DNA from 3 places in the Reyranella humidisoli genome. Region 3 is predicted to be linked to each of the others. Evidence: predicted binding sites of a transcription regulator. Region 3 holds the regulator's gene; each other region holds the start of a gene.
What was found. The regulator LexA, encoded in region 3, represses DNA repair genes until DNA is damaged. The targets are predictions, from matches to a motif close to TGTTCNNNNTGTGTTCNG.
Positions count from the first base shown of each region.

Region 1: recA (recombinase RecA) is a predicted target of LexA. The motif match lies at 2,822-2,839, and genes of this name have one in related genera.
Region 2: KQ910_RS05515 (YifB family Mg chelatase-like AAA ATPase) is a predicted target of LexA. The motif match lies at 2,718-2,735, and genes of this name have one in related genera.

Region 1 covers NZ_JAHOPB010000002.1:834,274-839,892, forward strand. The annotation lists gene KQ910_RS22405 (PAS-domain containing protein) at 1-329, opposite strand, end outside; gene KQ910_RS22410 (hypothetical protein) at 561-923, shown strand; gene KQ910_RS22415 (ADYC domain-containing protein) at 986-1,750, shown strand; gene KQ910_RS22420 (response regulator) at 1,800-2,507, shown strand; gene recA (recombinase RecA) at 2,992-4,062, shown strand; gene KQ910_RS22430 (YkgJ family cysteine cluster protein) at 4,252-4,947, opposite strand; gene alaS (alanine--tRNA ligase) at 5,004-5,619, shown strand, end outside.
Region 2 covers NZ_JAHOPB010000001.1:1,128,802-1,134,420, forward strand. The annotation lists gene KQ910_RS05505 (FAD-binding oxidoreductase) at 1-378, shown strand, start outside; gene KQ910_RS05510 (hypothetical protein) at 389-880, opposite strand; gene KQ910_RS05515 (YifB family Mg chelatase-like AAA ATPase) at 1,075-2,697, opposite strand; gene dctP (TRAP transporter substrate-binding protein DctP) at 2,825-3,808, opposite strand; gene KQ910_RS05525 (LysR family transcriptional regulator) at 3,907-4,896, opposite strand; gene KQ910_RS05530 (acyl-CoA dehydrogenase family protein) at 5,129-5,619, shown strand, end outside.
Region 3 covers NZ_JAHOPB010000003.1:386,107-391,725, reverse strand. The annotation lists gene KQ910_RS25345 (ComEC/Rec2 family competence protein) at 1-1,767, shown strand, start outside; gene lexA (transcriptional repressor LexA) at 1,782-2,531, opposite strand; gene KQ910_RS25335 (molybdopterin molybdotransferase MoeA) at 2,640-3,854, opposite strand; gene moaC (cyclic pyranopterin monophosphate synthase MoaC) at 3,863-4,348, opposite strand; gene trpC (indole-3-glycerol phosphate synthase TrpC) at 4,345-5,145, opposite strand; gene trpD (anthranilate phosphoribosyltransferase) at 5,142-5,619, opposite strand, start outside.

The sequences.
Region 1 (5,619 bases), on a different contig from region 3:
CCGCCCATCAGACCGTTGGCAAAAGAGGTGCCCACCGAGCCGGCGCCGTAGAACAGGCGCCAGCCGGCGAGGCTTCGCGCCGCTGCATTTCTCGCGAACGCCCGGCTGGCCTGCCACGACCCCATCAGCGATGCGACGTAGAACAGCCCCGGCAAGGCAACCATCCAGACCGGCGCGGTCCAGCCATAGAGCGCTGCCGCCGTGACGGCGATGACCGGAAAGACGAGGACCCGTGTCAGCAGAGGGCTGGCGATCAGCCGTTCCGTCACGACCTGGGCGACGCGGTCCGGGGCGATGGCGGTCGTATCCATCTGTGTCATGAGCGGCATGTTGCCGTCCCTTCGTATCGCGGATGTGTCGCCGGACCGGCGCTTTGTATCGTCGAAGTCGCGAAAGCCCTCCGACGATACAACGGCGACACGAAGTCGCCCAATCCGGCGATACGGACGACACACGATGGGAGGAACGGCGACACGGCGACGATACGTGACGCCGGCATAGTCTGTTCATCGGCAGACGGCATCCCGCAGCCTGCCAGACCTCGAAACGGGAGACAGACAATGTTCAAGACCTTCGCCACGATCGCCGCCGTCGCCGCTTTCTCGGTGACCTCCATCGCCCCGGCACATGCCATCATCAGCCACAACGCCATCACCCATAACGCCTTGGACTCGAACGCCCTTGTCCCTAACGGCATCGACTGGAACGCCCTGGACACGAACGCCCTCACCGGCAACGCCCTGGACTCGAACGCCCTCACCGACAACGCCCTGGACTCGAACGCCCTCACCGACAACGCCCTGGACTCGAACGCCATTAGCCACAACGCCCTGGACTCGAACGCCCTGACGCTGAACGGCATGGAGCAGGGGGCCTCAGCTCTGGTGCTCGAGAAGATCGAGATGCCGGTCGAGAAGGAGTAGCGACCAACGAGGCGGTTCGTCGAAAGGCGGACCGCCTTCCTCGTTTTCCGGAGAAATCGCCCATGTTCCGCTCGTTCACCGCCGCCGTCCTGACCCTCTCTGCTATCGCGATTCCCGCTCATGCCGACAGCGCGCCGAAGATCGCCGTGCAGGGCACCGAGTTCGTCGTTACCGTGGCTGACGGCCGAGAGCGGCGCAGCGCCGAGCTGATCGGCGCCGTGCTCACGGTGCGGGTGTCGGGCCGGCCGATGCGGCTGCGCATCGCGGCGGTGGAGCGGGACCCGAACGACCGGACGGGCAGCATATGGTTGCATACGCTGGAGCGACCGCTGTCCGATGGCACGTGGACCAATGTCTGCAACGCCGGACCCGATGGCCGGCGGCAGGCCTTTCCGCTCGATGGCGGGCCTCACGGGCTCGAACTGAGCTGCACCGGCGGCGCCATCGCCAAGTGCGTGCGCTTCGGCTACCGGCGCTGGGACGTCGGCGCCGACGGTGCCCCGCTGGCGCCGCTGCATGCCGCCTGCGTTCGTATGGTACGCGCCGACTATGGCGGGGACCGCGGCTGGACGAAGAACGGCATGCGCATCGACCTCTACGACAGCCGGGGCGTCCAGAAGCCCGACAATGCGCCCGAGGACGCTTTCGAGGCGGGCTGGACCCCGGACGGCGCGGTCTGCGTCCGCCATGTCCGCGTAAAGGAGAACGTCACGCTGGCCGAGCTGGAGGCAACATATCCGGCATTGCGCGGCCGCACCGGTGAGATTTGCACCGAGGAATTCGCCCGCGCCCATGGCGCCATCCTGTTCAACAGATCGCCGCCGTGATCGGGATTGGTCCTTCCGCGACGTGTGCTAGGTTTCCGCCGGGGGAGCAATGGACAAGCGTCAGCACATCGTCGTCGTCGAGGACGAGCCGGCCCAGCGACAGCTCCTGCTCGATTACCTGAGCAAGCAGGGCTTCCGGGTCACCGGCTTCGAATCGGGGTTGGGCTTGCGCAGCATGATCGAACGCGAGCTGCCGGCGCTGGTGCTGCTCGATGTCGGCCTGCCCGGCGAGGACGGTTTCGCCATCGCCCGCTGGCTGCGCGAGAAGAGCGGCAAGGTCTGCATCATCATGGTCACGGCGGCCGGCGACACGGTCGACCGCGTGGTCGGCCTCGAGACCGGCGCCGACGACTACATTCCGAAGCCATTCGATCCGCGCGAACTGTTGGCGCGCATCAAAAGCGTGCTGCGCCGCGCAGGCGGGGCGGCGGCCTCCACGGCCGGGTCGCGCGTGCGCATGGGCCGGCGGGTGCTCGATCTCGACAAGCGGGTGCTGGTCGATGCCGACGGGACCGAGGAGACCCTCGCCGCTAGCGAGTTCGACCTCCTGAAGCTGTTCGCCGAGAATCCCAACCGTCCGCTGGCGCGCGACTGGCTGCTCGAAACGGTGGGCCATCGTGAGATGGAGACGTTCGACCGGGCCATCGATCTCAGGATCACGCGGCTCCGGCGCAAGATCGAGAAGGATGCGGCCCATCCCGAGGCCATCCGCACCGTGCGCGGCGTGGGCTACATGTTCGTGCCGCCCAAGGACTGATGCAGACGCGCGAAGTCGCCCGGCAGCTCCGGGCGCTCGGTGTCCGGCCGGGTGGTACGGATCTACTATCGCGAGAACGACCATTGCTGTCAGCGGTTCGCCCTGGCCGACGACTGGCCGCGGGCGAGGGGCCTGCAGGCCGAGGGGCCGGTCGGCCCTGGGCGGGCCCGGCTGTTCCGGGCACAAGATGTCGTAGGTCTGGTGGTCGAGGCGCAGCGGCCAGCGCCGTTGGCTTTTCTCCACGAGGCCGACGCCGGCTGTGCCGAGTGCGACGAGGCCCGGGCCAGCCTGTCCCGAGGTGGGGATAATCTCCGAGGAACATATCTAGAACTTGTGTCAAGAACATTAGTCCTATCAGAGAGTTATTTGTTCCATTGCCCGGTGGAACAAAATGGGTACATTGGCGCCATCAGACGTTCGAACCCTTTGCGGACTTATCCGCATTGCCGCTCCTGACAGGGGCATGGGAAGAAGGAGAAAGCCAATGTCGGCGATGCTCAAGGTGGTCGAAAAAGAAGGCATGGAAAGCAAGAACAAGGCGCTGGACGCTGCTCTCGCCCAGATCGAGCGCGCCTTCGGCAAGGGTTCCATCATGAAGCTGGGCCAGCGCGAGGCTCTGGAGATCGAATCGATCTCGACCGGCTCGCTGGGCCTCGATATCGCGCTGGGCATCGGCGGCCTGCCCAAGGGTCGCATCGTCGAAATCTACGGGCCGGAAAGCTCGGGCAAGACGACGCTCGCGCTGCACGTCATCGCGGAAGCCCAGAAGAAGAGCGGCTCCTGCGCCTTCATCGACGCCGAGCACGCGCTCGATCCCGGGTATGCCAAGAAGCTGGGCGTCGACATCGGCAACCTGCTGATCTCCCAGCCGGATGCCGGCGAGCAGGCGCTCGAGATCGCAGACACGCTGGTGCGCTCCGGCGCCATCGACGTGCTGGTGATCGACTCGGTCGCCGCCCTCGTGCCGCGCGCCGAACTCGAAGGCGAGATGGGCGATTCGCTGCCCGGCCTGCACGCCCGCCTGATGAGCCAGGCGCTGCGCAAGCTCACCGCCTCGATCTCCAAGTCGAACACGCTGGTGATTTTCATCAACCAGATCCGCATGAAGATCGGCGTCATGTTCGGCAGCCCGGAGACGACGACGGGTGGCAATGCGCTGAAGTTCTACGCCTCGGTCCGCCTCGACATCCGCCGTATCGGCGCGCTCAAGGACAAGGACGAGGTCGTCGGCAACGCCACGCGCGTCAAGGTCGTGAAGAACAAGGTGGCGCCGCCGTTCAAGGTCGTCGAGTTCGACATCATGTACGGCGAGGGCGTCTCCAAGAGCGGCGAGCTGATCGACCTCGGCGAGAAGGCCGGCGTCGTCGAGAAATCGGGCTCCTGGTACTCCTACGACGGCACCCGCATCGGCCAGGGCCGCGAGAACGCCAAGAATTACCTCAAGGAGCACCCCGAGGTCGCCAACGCGATCGAGAACAAGGTGCGCGCCAACGCCGGCATCCTCGCCAATGCCTTGATGGAAGGCGGTAAGGAAGACGACGAGGACGACGAATAGGGAACCCCGATCCCCTGTCTCCGGGTCCCTAAGGGCGGTACCGCATCCCACGCGCGGTACCGCCCATTTTCTTTGGGCGCCAAGGCGCCCAAAGAAAATGGGCAGTGGCAGGCGGCAGCGTATTCGCGGCTGCGCGAATGCGCGGGAGCCTGCACGGTTCAGAATAGACACAAATGGCGCAGCACTTCGTCAGGACTTCCGCGACATCCCCTTCAGGAACTTCTGGATCCACTCCGGTCCCGTGCGCCGCGCGCCGGTCTTCGGCCGCGTCTTCGCCCAGTCCATCAGCAGCGCCAGCGGGAACCAGTCCTCGCGTTCGTCCTGTAGTCCGCGCGCGGCCAGGGAGACCTTGGGCACCGGCACAGGTGTAACGCCTTCCTGCTCGGGCCCGGCGCAGAGTTCCGCAGGCGAGGTGACGAGATATTCGCGGCAGACCAGCGGCCGGTCCGGATGGATCGAGCAGCTTTCCTCCTCGAGGAACGGGCAGGGGATGCCCAGCGCGAAGTAGCCGGTCGACAGTTCCCGGTCGGGCCGGCCCTTGCGCTCCTTGAGATCGGCGGCAGCCAATGCCGCCCCGGCGGCGGAGAAGCGGGCCTCCAGCGTGGCGCGCCGCTCGGCCGGCAGGTTGGCCACGGTCACCATCAGCCGTTCAGCCTCCGTGCGCGAGATCGGCACGAGCTGGCGGCAGCAGGCGCCGCACCCCTTGCGGCAGGAAATGGCTTTGCCGGCTTCCGCCGCCGCGACGACCGTGTTCACCAGCCCCTGCAGGGCTGGGACGACGTCCGCGGCTGCCACCGGGCCGGTCGGCACGGTGATCGGATGGACGATCCTGAGGTCGCCCACGGAGAGGCGAAGAGTGGCGGTAGAATGGGCCTCGGCGGCCATTTCCCCTGGGTTCCCTGTTCTGGACTTGGCGGGCTGGCGCACGCTACAAGGCCGGCATGCAAAGCGTCAGCGAAATCCGTCGTACCTTCCTAGAGTACTTCCGCAAGAACGGCCACGAAGTCGTCGAGTCGAGCCCCCTGGTGCCTCGCAACGACCCGACGCTGATGTTCACGAACGCCGGCATGGTCCAGTTCAAGAACGTCTTCACGGGCCTTGAAACGCGCTCCTACTCGCGGGCGGCGACCTCGCAGAAGTGCGTCCGCGCGGGCGGCAAGCACAACGATCTCGAGAACGTGGGCTACACGGCCCGCCACCACACCTTCTTCGAGATGCTGGGCAACTTCTCGTTCGGCGACTACTTCAAGGAACATGCGATCGAGCTGGCCTGGAATCTCCTGACCCGGGACTACGGCCTGCCCAAGGACAAGCTGCTGGTCACGGTCTATCACACCGACGACGAGGCGGCCGGCCACTGGAAGAAGATCGCGGGCCTGTCCGACGACAAGATCATCCGCATCCCGACCTCGGACAATTTCTGGGCGATGGGCGACACCGGCCCCTGCGGCCCGTGCTCGGAGATCTTCTACGATCACGGCGAAGGCATCCCCGGCGGACCGCCGGGCAGCCCGGACCAGGACGGCGACCGGTTCATCGAGATCTGGAACCTGGTCT
Region 2 (5,619 bases), on a different contig from region 3:
GAGCGCACCCGCGACTTCCAAACGAAGATCACGAAGATCGCCAGGGATACGATCAAGGCGGTCACGGGCCGCGAGGGCACGGTCACCTGCCGTTTCACCCACGTCTATCCCGACGGGCCCTGTCTCTACTTCACCTTTGGGGGCGTGTTCGACCCGAAGAAGGACGCGCTGGCCCAGTTCATGGAGGTCCTGTCGACCTGCACCGCCGCGACGGTCGAGCATGGCGGCACCACCACGCACCATCACGCGGTCGGCCGCTTCCACCGGCCATTCTACGACCGGCAGCGGCCCGAACTGTTCGCCCGTGCCCTGCGCGGCGCCAAGCGCGAGCTGGATCCGAAGGGGATGATGAACCCGGGTGTGCTGATCGATCCCTGACCGGAGCGCGTCAGTGCACCGCCGCGACCGACCGCGGCAGGAAGAAGAACATGACCAGCACGTGGCGCACGAGCAGCAGCGCGCCCACGCCCACGCAGAAAAGACCGGCGGCGACGAGATAGTCGTCGACCTCGCCGGTGTAGATGATGGTGTTGGGGATCTTGATCAGCTCGATGCAGATCTCGGCCATCAGGCCGATGGAGAGCTGGCCGACGCCATAATTGTGACAGGCATGGTCGATCGTCGCCTGCCATACCTCGTCCGGGCCATCCAGCAAGCCGAAAATCTCGCGCAGGGTCCGGCGCTCCTCCAGAAGGACTCCCCAGCCGATCATGATGATGCCGATGCCGGTGACGATCTCCATCTCCTCCTTCAGGTCGGGCTTGACCCACAGCGCTCTGGAGACCTCGAACAGGGTGATGGTCATGGGCACGCAGATCAGGAGCGAGAGGAGGCCGATCGTGAAACGCGACGTGAGAACGACCATGAGCGAGCGAATCATCGAGAGCCTTCTCCGCGACGTCGCCGGCCATCCCCCGGCCGCGACAACCCGACCCTAATCGAGCGGTCTCTTCGGGAGCAATCTCGCATATTGCGCCCCTGCTGAAGCCGACGCCGTCAACGGCGACACCGGATCACAACCGACTGGTCCCTTCACTTCCCCTACTGTCATTCCGGTAGTGGCGAGCGGTCGCCTCAGGCGGCAAGCATCGACCGGGACTGCGGCCGCCGGTAGCTGAGCGCCTCGGCGATGTGCAGGCGGCGCACGGCGTCGGAGCCGTCAAGGTCGGCGAGGGTGCGCGCAACGCGGAGCGTGCGGTGCCAGGCGCGCGCCGACAGGCCGAGGCGTTCGGCGGCGCGGGCCAGCAGCGCGCGGCCCTCGGCGTCGGGTTCGGCAATGGCGGCCAGCAGGGCGCCGTCAGTGTCGGCGTTGCAGCGTGGCTTGGCCCAGTTGCGGGCGCGGTCGGCCAGAAGGCCGGCGGCGGGATCGGGCTCGACCGCCGTCAGCTTGCCCTTTGCGTCCAGTCTGGCCAGCCGCTCACGCTGAACGGTGCGGGCGGCAGCGACCCGGGCGGCGATGTCGGCAGAACTTTCCGCCGGCGGCGGCAGCGCGAGATCGGCGGCGGCGACGGCCGGCACGTCGATGGTGAGGTCGATGCGGTCGAGCAGCGGGCCCGAGAGCTTGGTCTGGTAGTCGGCGCCGCAGCGCGGGCCGCGGGCGCAGGCGCGGCCGGGATCCATCAGGTGGCCGCAGCGGCAGGGATTCATCGCGGCGATGAGCTGGAAGCGCGCCGGATAGGTGACGTGGGCATTGGCGCGCGCCACCGTCACGCGGCCGCTTTCCAGCGGCTGGCGCAGCGCTTCGAGCGTGGCGCGGTTGAACTCCGGCAATTCGTCGAGGAACAGGACGCCGTGATGGGCCAGCGAAACCTCGCCCGGCTTGACGCGCGACCCGCCGCCGATCAGGGCCGGCAACGTCGCCGAATGATGAGGGTCGCGAAAGGTCCGGCGGCGGCTGAGACGCCCCTCGCCCAGGTCGCCGGCCAGCGAGCGCACCATCGAGGCTTCCAGCGCCTCCTCCGGTTCGAGCGGCGGCAGGAGGCCCGGCAGGCGGGCGGCCAGCATCGACTTGCCCGATCCCGGCGGCCCGATCATCAGGAGGTTATGACCGCCGGCCGCGGCGATCTCGAGCACCCTCTTGGCGCTCTCCTGGCCCTTGATCTCGCTGAGGTCGGGATAGTGGGCGCGGTCGTCGGCCATCAGCGCCTCGGGCGCCGGCAGAATCTGTTGGCCGCGCAGGTGATTGATCAGCGACAGCAGCGAAGGCGCGGCGATGATCGGCGGCCGGTCGGTGCCGTGGACGGGATCGAAGCCACCCCACGCGGCCTCGCCGCCACAGACCGCCGGACAGATCACGCCGCGCCCCGCCGCCTGGGCGGCAATCGCCGCCGGCAGGACGCCCGGCACGCGACAGAGCGAACCGTCCAGCGCCAGTTCGCCCAGGGCCACGAACCCCTCGACGCTCTCGCGCGGCAGCACGCCCATTGCGGCGAGAAGGCCCAAGGCGATGGGGAGGTCGTAGTGGCTGCCTTCCTTGGCGAGGTCGGCCGGCGACAGGTTGACGGTGATGCGCTGCGGCGGCAGCGCCAGGCCCAGTGCGCGAAAGCAGGCGCGCACCCGCTCGCGGCTCTCGCCCACCGCCTTGTCGGGCAGGCCGACCACGGTGAACGCTATGGTGCCGGGCGCCACCAGCACCTGCACGTCGACGGGCAACACGTCGATGCCCTGGAACGCCACCGTCCGAACCTTCGCCTGCATGAACTGCTCCCGATCCGTCAGGGAACAATTAAAGAACGTATGCGACTATAGTAAAGCACGCGACGGTTGTAAAGCACCATAGGTAGCGAAGTCGCGAACGTCGCCGCCGGGCGTCAGGCGCCGGCGGTCAAGGCACCGATGCGATGGCCTTGATCCGCGCCACCAGGGCCTTCACGGCCGGGTCCGCCCTGTAGTGTGCGGAGACCGGCTCCGTGGCGTCGGCCAAAGCCTTGCGATCGACTTCCGTGACGATTTCGACCCCCAGGGACGCCGCCGTCGCGCGCGCCGCATACTCTCGCTCAAGGCGCAGCTGGCGCTGCAGCGTGGCGGATTCCCGGGCAGCGGTACGGAGCAGCTGCTGGTCGTCCGGCGACAGACGCAGCCACGCCGCCTTCGAGACCACCAGGATCTCGGGCGGCCGCGAATGCCGGGTCAGGCTGTAGACGCCCGTCGCCGTCTGCTGGCGCGATGCCAGAAAGGCGGAGAGGTACGCGGAGGCGTTGTCCTCGGCCGCATCGACGAGCCGGGCCTTGAGGGCTTCGTAGACAAGGCTGCCCGGCAGAGGCACCGGCTGGCCGCCCATCGCCTGCACGGTCGCCCGCGCCATCTCGGAGAGCGGCACGGCGATCTTCAGGTTCTTCATGTCTGCTCCGTTGCGGACGGGCCGGCGCGCCATGATCGAGCGGTAGCCCGGATCGTAGAAGCAGAGGCCAACGAGGCCGATCTCGTCGAGGGACGCGAGAATCTCCTCGCCGATCGGCCCGTCAAGCGTCCGACGCACATGGTCGTCGGACTCGAAGAGGTAGGGGAGCGAGAGCACGGTCGTCGCGGGCACCAGGTCGTGGAAGTTCGCAACGCCCACGGTCGCCATGGCGAGCCTGCCGGTGCGCACCTGCTGGAGGGTGAACGACTCGGTGTCACCACTCTTAGGCTGGAGCGCCAGCTTGATGCGACCACCGGTGCGTTCGGCGACCAGCCTCGACATCTCGGCCATGGCCAGCACCGACGGATAGTCCGGGCGATGAACGGTCGAGACCCCGAATGTCTCGGCTCGCGCCGCGACCGGCCCCAGAAGCAACGCCGCCATCACCGACAACCACAACCCACGCATCAGGACCACACTTTCCGGGTTTGCACTTCCACGGAAGGAAAGTGGGGCGCGGGCGAAGGGATGCTATTTCATAGTCTTCAGACGAACATGAACGCCATTCACAGCGCGGCCGCGAGCGGCGGCACCTCGTCGAGCCGGCTGGGCGGATGACCGACCCGACGCTTCCGCAAGGCCGGCGGCGCATAGAGCACGTCGAATTCCTCGACGATCAGCCGGCGCAGCCAGCGGTGGGCCCCATTTGTCTCGTCGCTGGCGTGCCAGATCATGTCGACGGCATATTCGATGCCTTGAAGCGGTATCGGCAGCGGCATCGTGGCGAGCTCGCTTGGCGCGCTGTAGAGCGCCACCCAGCGCTGCGGCAGCACGGCACAGAGGTCGGTGTGGGCGAGAACGGCAACAACCCCCGCGAGAGTCGGGATGGTGACCGCGGTGCGCCGCGTCACACCCTTGCTTCGCAATACCTCGTCAAGGCTGCGCCGATCGACAATGGCGCTGGAGACGTCGAGAAAGGGCAATTCGAGAAATCGGTCTAGGGTGAGCTTGTCCATCCTGGCGGGATGATCCGACCGCAGGGCGACGACGAAAGGATCCCGCCAGATACGCTTGCGGCGATACTCGGGCCCGCGGGCCCGGGCGGCTACACGCATCTGGATGTCGCCGGGAGCGTAAGGATTCTCCTCGTCGTCCGGAAGCTGACCGACGATCAGGGTGACGCCGGGAGCCTCCGCGCGCACGCGCGCGCACAGCCGAGGCAACAGGCAGTCGCTCATGAAATCGGACTGGCGCAGGTTGAAGGTACGCTGCGACGTCTCGGGATCGAACTCGCGCTGCAGAGCGATGCCCTGCTGCAGGCTGTGCAAGGCGGCGCGCACGAAGGGGACCAGCTCAAGTGCACGCCGCGTCGGCGACATGCCGGTCGGCGTGCGAGTAAACAACGGGTCGCCGAAGGTCTGGCGCAGGCGGTTCAGCGCGTGGCTGACGGCCGAGGGCGTCATGCCGATCGCCTTGGCCGCGCGGGTAATGCCCTTCTCGGCCATCAGCGCATCGAAGATTACCAGAAGGTTGAGATCGATGCTGCGGAGGTTCATCGGAACCCTCCTGTTCGAGGCGGTAAGCTCTCAACGCGGTGGGGCTATCTTGCTCGTTTGCCGGATCGATTGATACCCCGGGCCGGGGAGATATCAGTCTTCAAGAGGCTGCGCGGGTCTGCAGTCCCGGAATCCAGGCGTCGTACCAGTTGATCGGATCGCTCTGCGACCGGCTGGTCCCCGATCAGCCGCGACCCGTGCTAGGTTCCGGCCGCAAACGCGGGAGAGTTTCGTGACGGCCAAGCAGAAGATCGACGACCTCAATTTCACGCCGCCGGCGGCGATCACCGACCTCGCCGCCCGGGTGAAGGAATTCATCAAGGACAAGATCATCCCCTACGAGACCGACCCGCGCTGGACCTCGCACGGGCCGACCGACGAACTGCGCATCGAGATGAACGAGCTGGCGAAGGCCGCCGGCGTGTTCGCGCCGCAGGTCCCGAAGGAATATGGCGGCCAGGCGCTGAGCCAGGTCGGCCGCGCCCATGTCTTCGAGGCGGCCGGCTATTCGATCCTGGGACCGACGGCCATCCACTGCGCCTCGCCCGACGAGGGCAACATCCACCTGCTCGACGTCGTGGCCCGCCCCGACCAGCGCGAGCATTTCCTGAAGCGGATGGCGACGGGCCAGATCCGCTCGATCTTCTGCATGACCGAGCCGGGCGGCGCTGGCTCCGACCCCAGCCTGATGACGACGACCGCGCGCCTCGAGGGCAACGAGTG
Region 3 (5,619 bases):
GTGCTCGAAGCCGTGCGCCTCAGGGGCAACGGCGTGCCGCCGCCGGAGATGATGCCGGCGAAGGTGCGCGTAACGCTGAATCGCGGTGCGCCACCGCTTACCATCGGCGACCGGCTGCTGGTTCTGGCCAATCTCTCGCCGCCGGCCGGCCCCGCGTCGCCCGGCGCTTTCGATTTCCAACGCGTCGCCTGGTACCAGCAGCTCGGCGCCGTCGGCTACGCGCTGGCGCCCGCGACGGTGATCGAGCGCGGCAAGCCCGACGGCTTCGTGCGCACGCTCGACGCGCTACGCACCGATCTGGCCGCGCGCATCCTGAAGGTGCTGCCGGGGCCCGCGGGCGGTGTGGTGGCGTCGCTGCTGGTGGGTGAGCAGACCGCCGTCGACAAGGACGTGGCGCAGGCGATGCGCGATTCGGGCCTGGCGCACATCCTGTCGATCTCGGGCCTGCACATCGTCTTCGTCGTCGGCCTCGTGATGGGCATCGTCCGCTACGGCATCGCACTCGCGCCGGCATTGGCTCTGCGCATCGACGCCAAGAAGGTGGCGGCCGTGCTCGCGCTGATGGCGGCGCTGTTCTACACGGCGCTCGCGGGCGCTCCCGTGCCGGCGCAACGCGCCTGCGCGATGGCGGCCTTCGCGCTGCTGGCCATCCTGCTCGACCGCACGGCACTGTCGCTGCGGCTTGTTGCCTGGTCGGCGGTGATCGTCCTCCTCATCGCGCCGGAATCGCTGACCGGCGCGTCCTTCCAGATGTCATTCGCCGCCGTCGTCGCCTTGATTGCCGGCTGGGAATCTGCGGCGCCCCTGCGTCGCCGCCTGCACGAGCGAGCCGAACTCTCGCATCATCGCTGGGCATGGCGCATCGGCGCGGCGATCGCTGCCAGCCTCCTCACGACCCTGATCGCCTCGGTCGCCACTGGCGCCTTCGCGGCCTACCACTTCAACCGCCTGTCATTGCTCGGCGTCGTCGCCAACCTGCTGGGCGTGCCGCTCACCGGCTTCTGGATCATGCCGTGGGGCCTGCTGGCGATGCTGCTGATGCCGTTCGGTCTGGAAGCCTTCGCGCTGGTGCCGATGGGCTGGGGCGTCGATGCGCTGAACGCCATCGCCTTCCATGTCGCGGCGTGGCCCGAATCCGCGGTTCTTGTGCCGTCGCTGCCCGGTGCGAGCCTGTGGCTGCTCACGGCCGGCGGTCTGTGGCTCTGCCTGTGGCAGAGACGCTGGCGCTATGCCGGACTGCCCGTGGTCGTGATTGGCCTGATGCTCGGTCCGCCGCCCGCGCCCGACCTGCTGATGAGTGAGGACGGTCGCGTGCTTGGCCTGCGCGACGAGAAAGGCGTCGTCCACGTGGCCTCGGCACGAACCGACCGGTTCGTGAGCGATTCGTGGGCACGGCGGCAGGGGCAGGAGGGCGCCAAACGCTGGACCGTCAGCGCCGACGAGCAGGCGTCCGGCCTCGGCTGCAATACCGGTCTCTGTCGATGGCGCAAGGGACCGTGGCGCATCGCGATGGTGAGCGACGAGAGGCGGCTCGCCGAGGCCTGCGGCTCGGCTGACATCGTGCTCGCGACTGTCGACGCTCAGGCGCGCTGCAGAGGACCGCGCCTCGTGATCGATCGGCGCGACGCCTGGAAGGAAGGAGCGCATGCGCTGTGGCTGGACGATCTCACGGTGAGGCGCGAGACCTCCAACGGCCGCCGCGGTGACCGTCCATGGGTGCCCAACAGTTCGATGCGCCAGGGCGCGGTCAAGGCACCGGGTGCCTGACGCTGACGTTCCGGTCAGTGATAGCGGCGATAGAGTCCGGCGAGGCGGCCCTGGATCTTGACCCTGTCGGGTCCGAAAATCCGCGTCTCGTAGGCGGCGTTGGCGGGCTCGAGCGCGACCGACGCGCCCTTCTTGCGCAGACGCTTCAGCGTCGCCTCGGTGTCGTCGATCAGCGCCACGACGATCTCGCCAGTCTCGGCGGTGTCGGAACTCTTGATGATGGCGATGTCGCCGTTCTGGATGCCGGCGTCGATCATCGAGTCGCCCTGGACCTCCAGGCAATAATGGGCACCCGAGCCCAGCAGTGAGACGGGAACGTCGACGGTCGTGGAATTATCGCGCAGCGCCTCGATCGGTGTGCCGGCGGCGATCCGGCCATAGAGCGGGAGGCTGAGAGCCTGGGCCTCATTGGCGGCCTGGATGGCGCCGGCCAGCGGCACGCGGTCGGCGCGCACGATCTGGGGCACGAAGCCTTCGCGGGTTTCGGAGAAGCCGGCACGGCGTGCGTCGGCCAGCAGGGGGGTCACGTTCGGTGCCGGGAGGGCCGCGCTCTCGGGCAGCTTCACGACCTGCAGCGCGCGCGCGCGATGGGGCAGCCGCCGCAGGAAGCCGCGCTCCTCGAGCCCGGTGATCAGGCGATGGATGCCCGACTTGGACTTCAACCGCAGCGCTTCCTTCATCTCGTCGAAGGAAGGAGACACGCCATCGTCGTTGAGCCGCTTGTTGATGAACAGGAGCAGTTCGTTTTGCTTGCGGGTTAGCACCGTCTTCTCCCCAGAACGCCTACCGGATTTAGGAACAAATCCTGAAACCCGGCACATGTTCTAGTTTAGTTCCGCATAAACGTCAACTTATCCCAAGGAGAACCGGGATCAGTAGCCGCCGGAAAGGCTTTGGAGATCGACAACCTGCACGGTGTCTCCCGCCTTGCGCGCGGGATCGTGGGCCGGACGAATCATCAGGCCATCACATGCCGCCAGCACCGACAGCATCGAACTGTCCTGAACGGGATGCGGGTCGACGGTGAGCGATCCGTCGCCGGAACGAGCGAGACGCGAGCGGACATAGTCCTCGCGCTGGTCGTTCTGCTTCACGTCGACCGCGAGGCGGGCGGGCACGGTGCGCGCGAGATCGCCGGATTGGCCCAGCATGCGCTCGAGCGCCGGCTTCAGGAACAGGAGCGCGCAGACCATGGTGGAGACGGGATTGCCCGGCAGGCCGAGCACGCGGGCGCGATCACGCGCGGCGAACATCAGCGGCTTGCCGGGGCGCATGGCGATCTTCCAGAAATCCATGTCGAAGCCCTGCGCCTTCAGCGCGTCCTGGACGAGATCGTGGTCGCCGACGGAGGCGCCGCCCAGGGTGATCAGCAGGTCATGCTGCGCGCCGGCTTCGATGCAGCGCTCGATCAGCTTCGCGTCGTCGCGTGCGATGTCGAACAGGGTGGGCTCGCCGCCCCAGCCACGCACGAGGGCCGCGACGGCAATGCCCGAGGAGGAGACGATCTGGTTCCGGCCGACCGGCTCGCCCGGCATCACGAGTTCGTCGCCGGTCGAGAGGATCGCGACGCGCGGCTTGCGATGGACCGAGAGCCATGGATGGTTCATGGCGGCCGCCAGCGCCACATCGCGCGTCGTGAGCGTCCGGCCTGCCTCCAGCGGCGAATCGCCCGCACTGAAGTCGAGCCCGGCCTTGCGGATGTGGCGCCCGACGCTGGGCGCCTCGAGGATGGTGATCCTCGGCCCATCCGCCTTCGTGTCTTCCTGAATAACGATCGAATCGGCGCCCATCGGCAGGGGGCCGCCGGTGAAGATGCGCACGGTCTCGCCGGGCTGCAGCGCGTGGTCGTAGGACCCACCGGCTGGTGCCTGGCCCACGAGCGTCAGCACCGCCGGGACGGCGGACACGTCGGCGGCGCGCACCGCATATCCGTCCATCGCCGAGAGGTCGGCCGGCGGCTGCGTCAGCCGCGCCCGCGGCGGCACGGCGAGCACGCGGCCGGCGGCGTCGGCGACGGATACGGTTTCCGAGGGAAGCGCCTCGAAGGCCGCGATCACGCGGGCATGGGCATCACGAACGGAGAGCATTCCCGGCTTCATCGAGCTTCCCATGTCCCCGACTTGCCGCCGGACTTGTGGAGGAGCTTCACCTCGGAGATCACCATGCCGCGGTCGACCGCCTTGCACATGTCGTAGACGGTGAGGGCGGCGACGGACGCCGCCGTAAGCGCCTCCATCTCGACGCCGGTGCGGCCCTTCAGCCTGCAGGTCGCCTCGATGTCGACGGCCTTGCGCTTCGGGTCGAGCGACAGCTTCACGTCGACCGACGACAGCGAGAGCGGATGGCAGAGCGGGATCAGGTCGGGCGTCTTCTTGGCCGCCATGATGCCGGCGAGCTGGGCCACCGCCAGCACATCGCCCTTCTTGGCCTTCTTGTCGCGGATCAGCTTGAGCGTCGCGGCCTGCATGGTCACGCTGGCGCACGCGACGGCGACGCGTTCGGTGATCTCCTTGTCCCCGACATCGACCATGCGGGCGTTGCCGCCCTCGTCGAAATGGGTGAGCGTCGCCTTGCGCTTCATGCCGCCTCGCGCACCAGGATCTCGCGCACTGCCGCCTCGACGTCGGGCTTGCGCATGAAGCTCTCGCCGATCAGGAACGACGAGGCGCCGACGCGGGCCATGCGCGCGAGATCCGCAGGCGAGCCGAGGCCGCTTTCGGCCACGAGCACGCGGTCCTTCGGCACCAGCGGCGCCAGTTTCTCGGTCGTGGCGAGATCGACCGCGAGGGTCTTGAGGTTGCGGTTGTTCACGCCGATCAGGTCGGCGTCGACCTTGAGCGCACGCTCCAGTTCCTCGCCGTCATGCACCTCGACCAGCACGTCCATGCCCCATTTGTGCGCGAGCTTCGCCAGCTCCGCGGCCATCGCGTCGTCGAGGCAGGCCATGATCAGCAGGATGCAGTCGGCGCCGAGCGCGCGGGCTTCCGGCACCTGGTAGGGATCGATCATGAAATCCTTGCGCAGGACAGGCAGCTTCACCGCGGCGCGCGCCTCCGTCAGGAACTCGTCCTTGCCCTGGAAGTAGGGCTCGTCGGTCAGGATCGACAGGCAGGTCGCGCCGCCGCGCTCGTAGGAGCGGGCGAGGGACGGCGGATCGAAGTCCGGCCGGATCAGGCCCTTGCTGGGCGAGGCCTTCTTGATCTCGGCGATCAGGCCGTAGCGGCCCTCGGCGATCGTGGCCTTGAGTGCCCTGGCGAAGCCGCGCGGCGAATCGGTGTCGCGGGCGAGGTTCTCGATGACCCTGAGCGAGCGTTGCGAGATGCGCCCGGCCACATGGCGCTTCTTGTCGGCAACGATCCGGTCGAGCGTGTCGCTCATGCGCAAATCCTCTTCAATGTCGCCAGCGCTTCGCGAGCCTTGCCGCTGTCGATCGACTGGGCGGCCATGGCGGCGCCCTCCTTCAGGTCCCGCGCCTTGCCCGCGACCATGATCGCGGCGGCGCTGTTCAGCAGAACGATGTCGCGGAAGGCATTCTTCTCGCCGCCCAGCAGGGCGTGGATCGCCTCGGCATTGTGCGCCGCGTCGCCGCCCTTCAGCTGGTCGAGCGTGGCGCGCTTCACGCCGATCTCTTCCGGCGCGATCTCGATCTCGGTCACCTTGCCGTTTTCCAGCGAGGCGGCCCAGCTCGCGGTCGTGGTGGTGAGTTCGTCCATGCCGTCCTGGCCGTTCACGACCAGCGCGCGTTCGAGTCCCAGCTGGCCCAGCGCCTCCGCGACGGGCCTGAGCCAGCGGCGATCGAACACGCCCACGAGCTGGCGCGTCACCAGGGCGGGGTTCGACATCGGGCCCAGC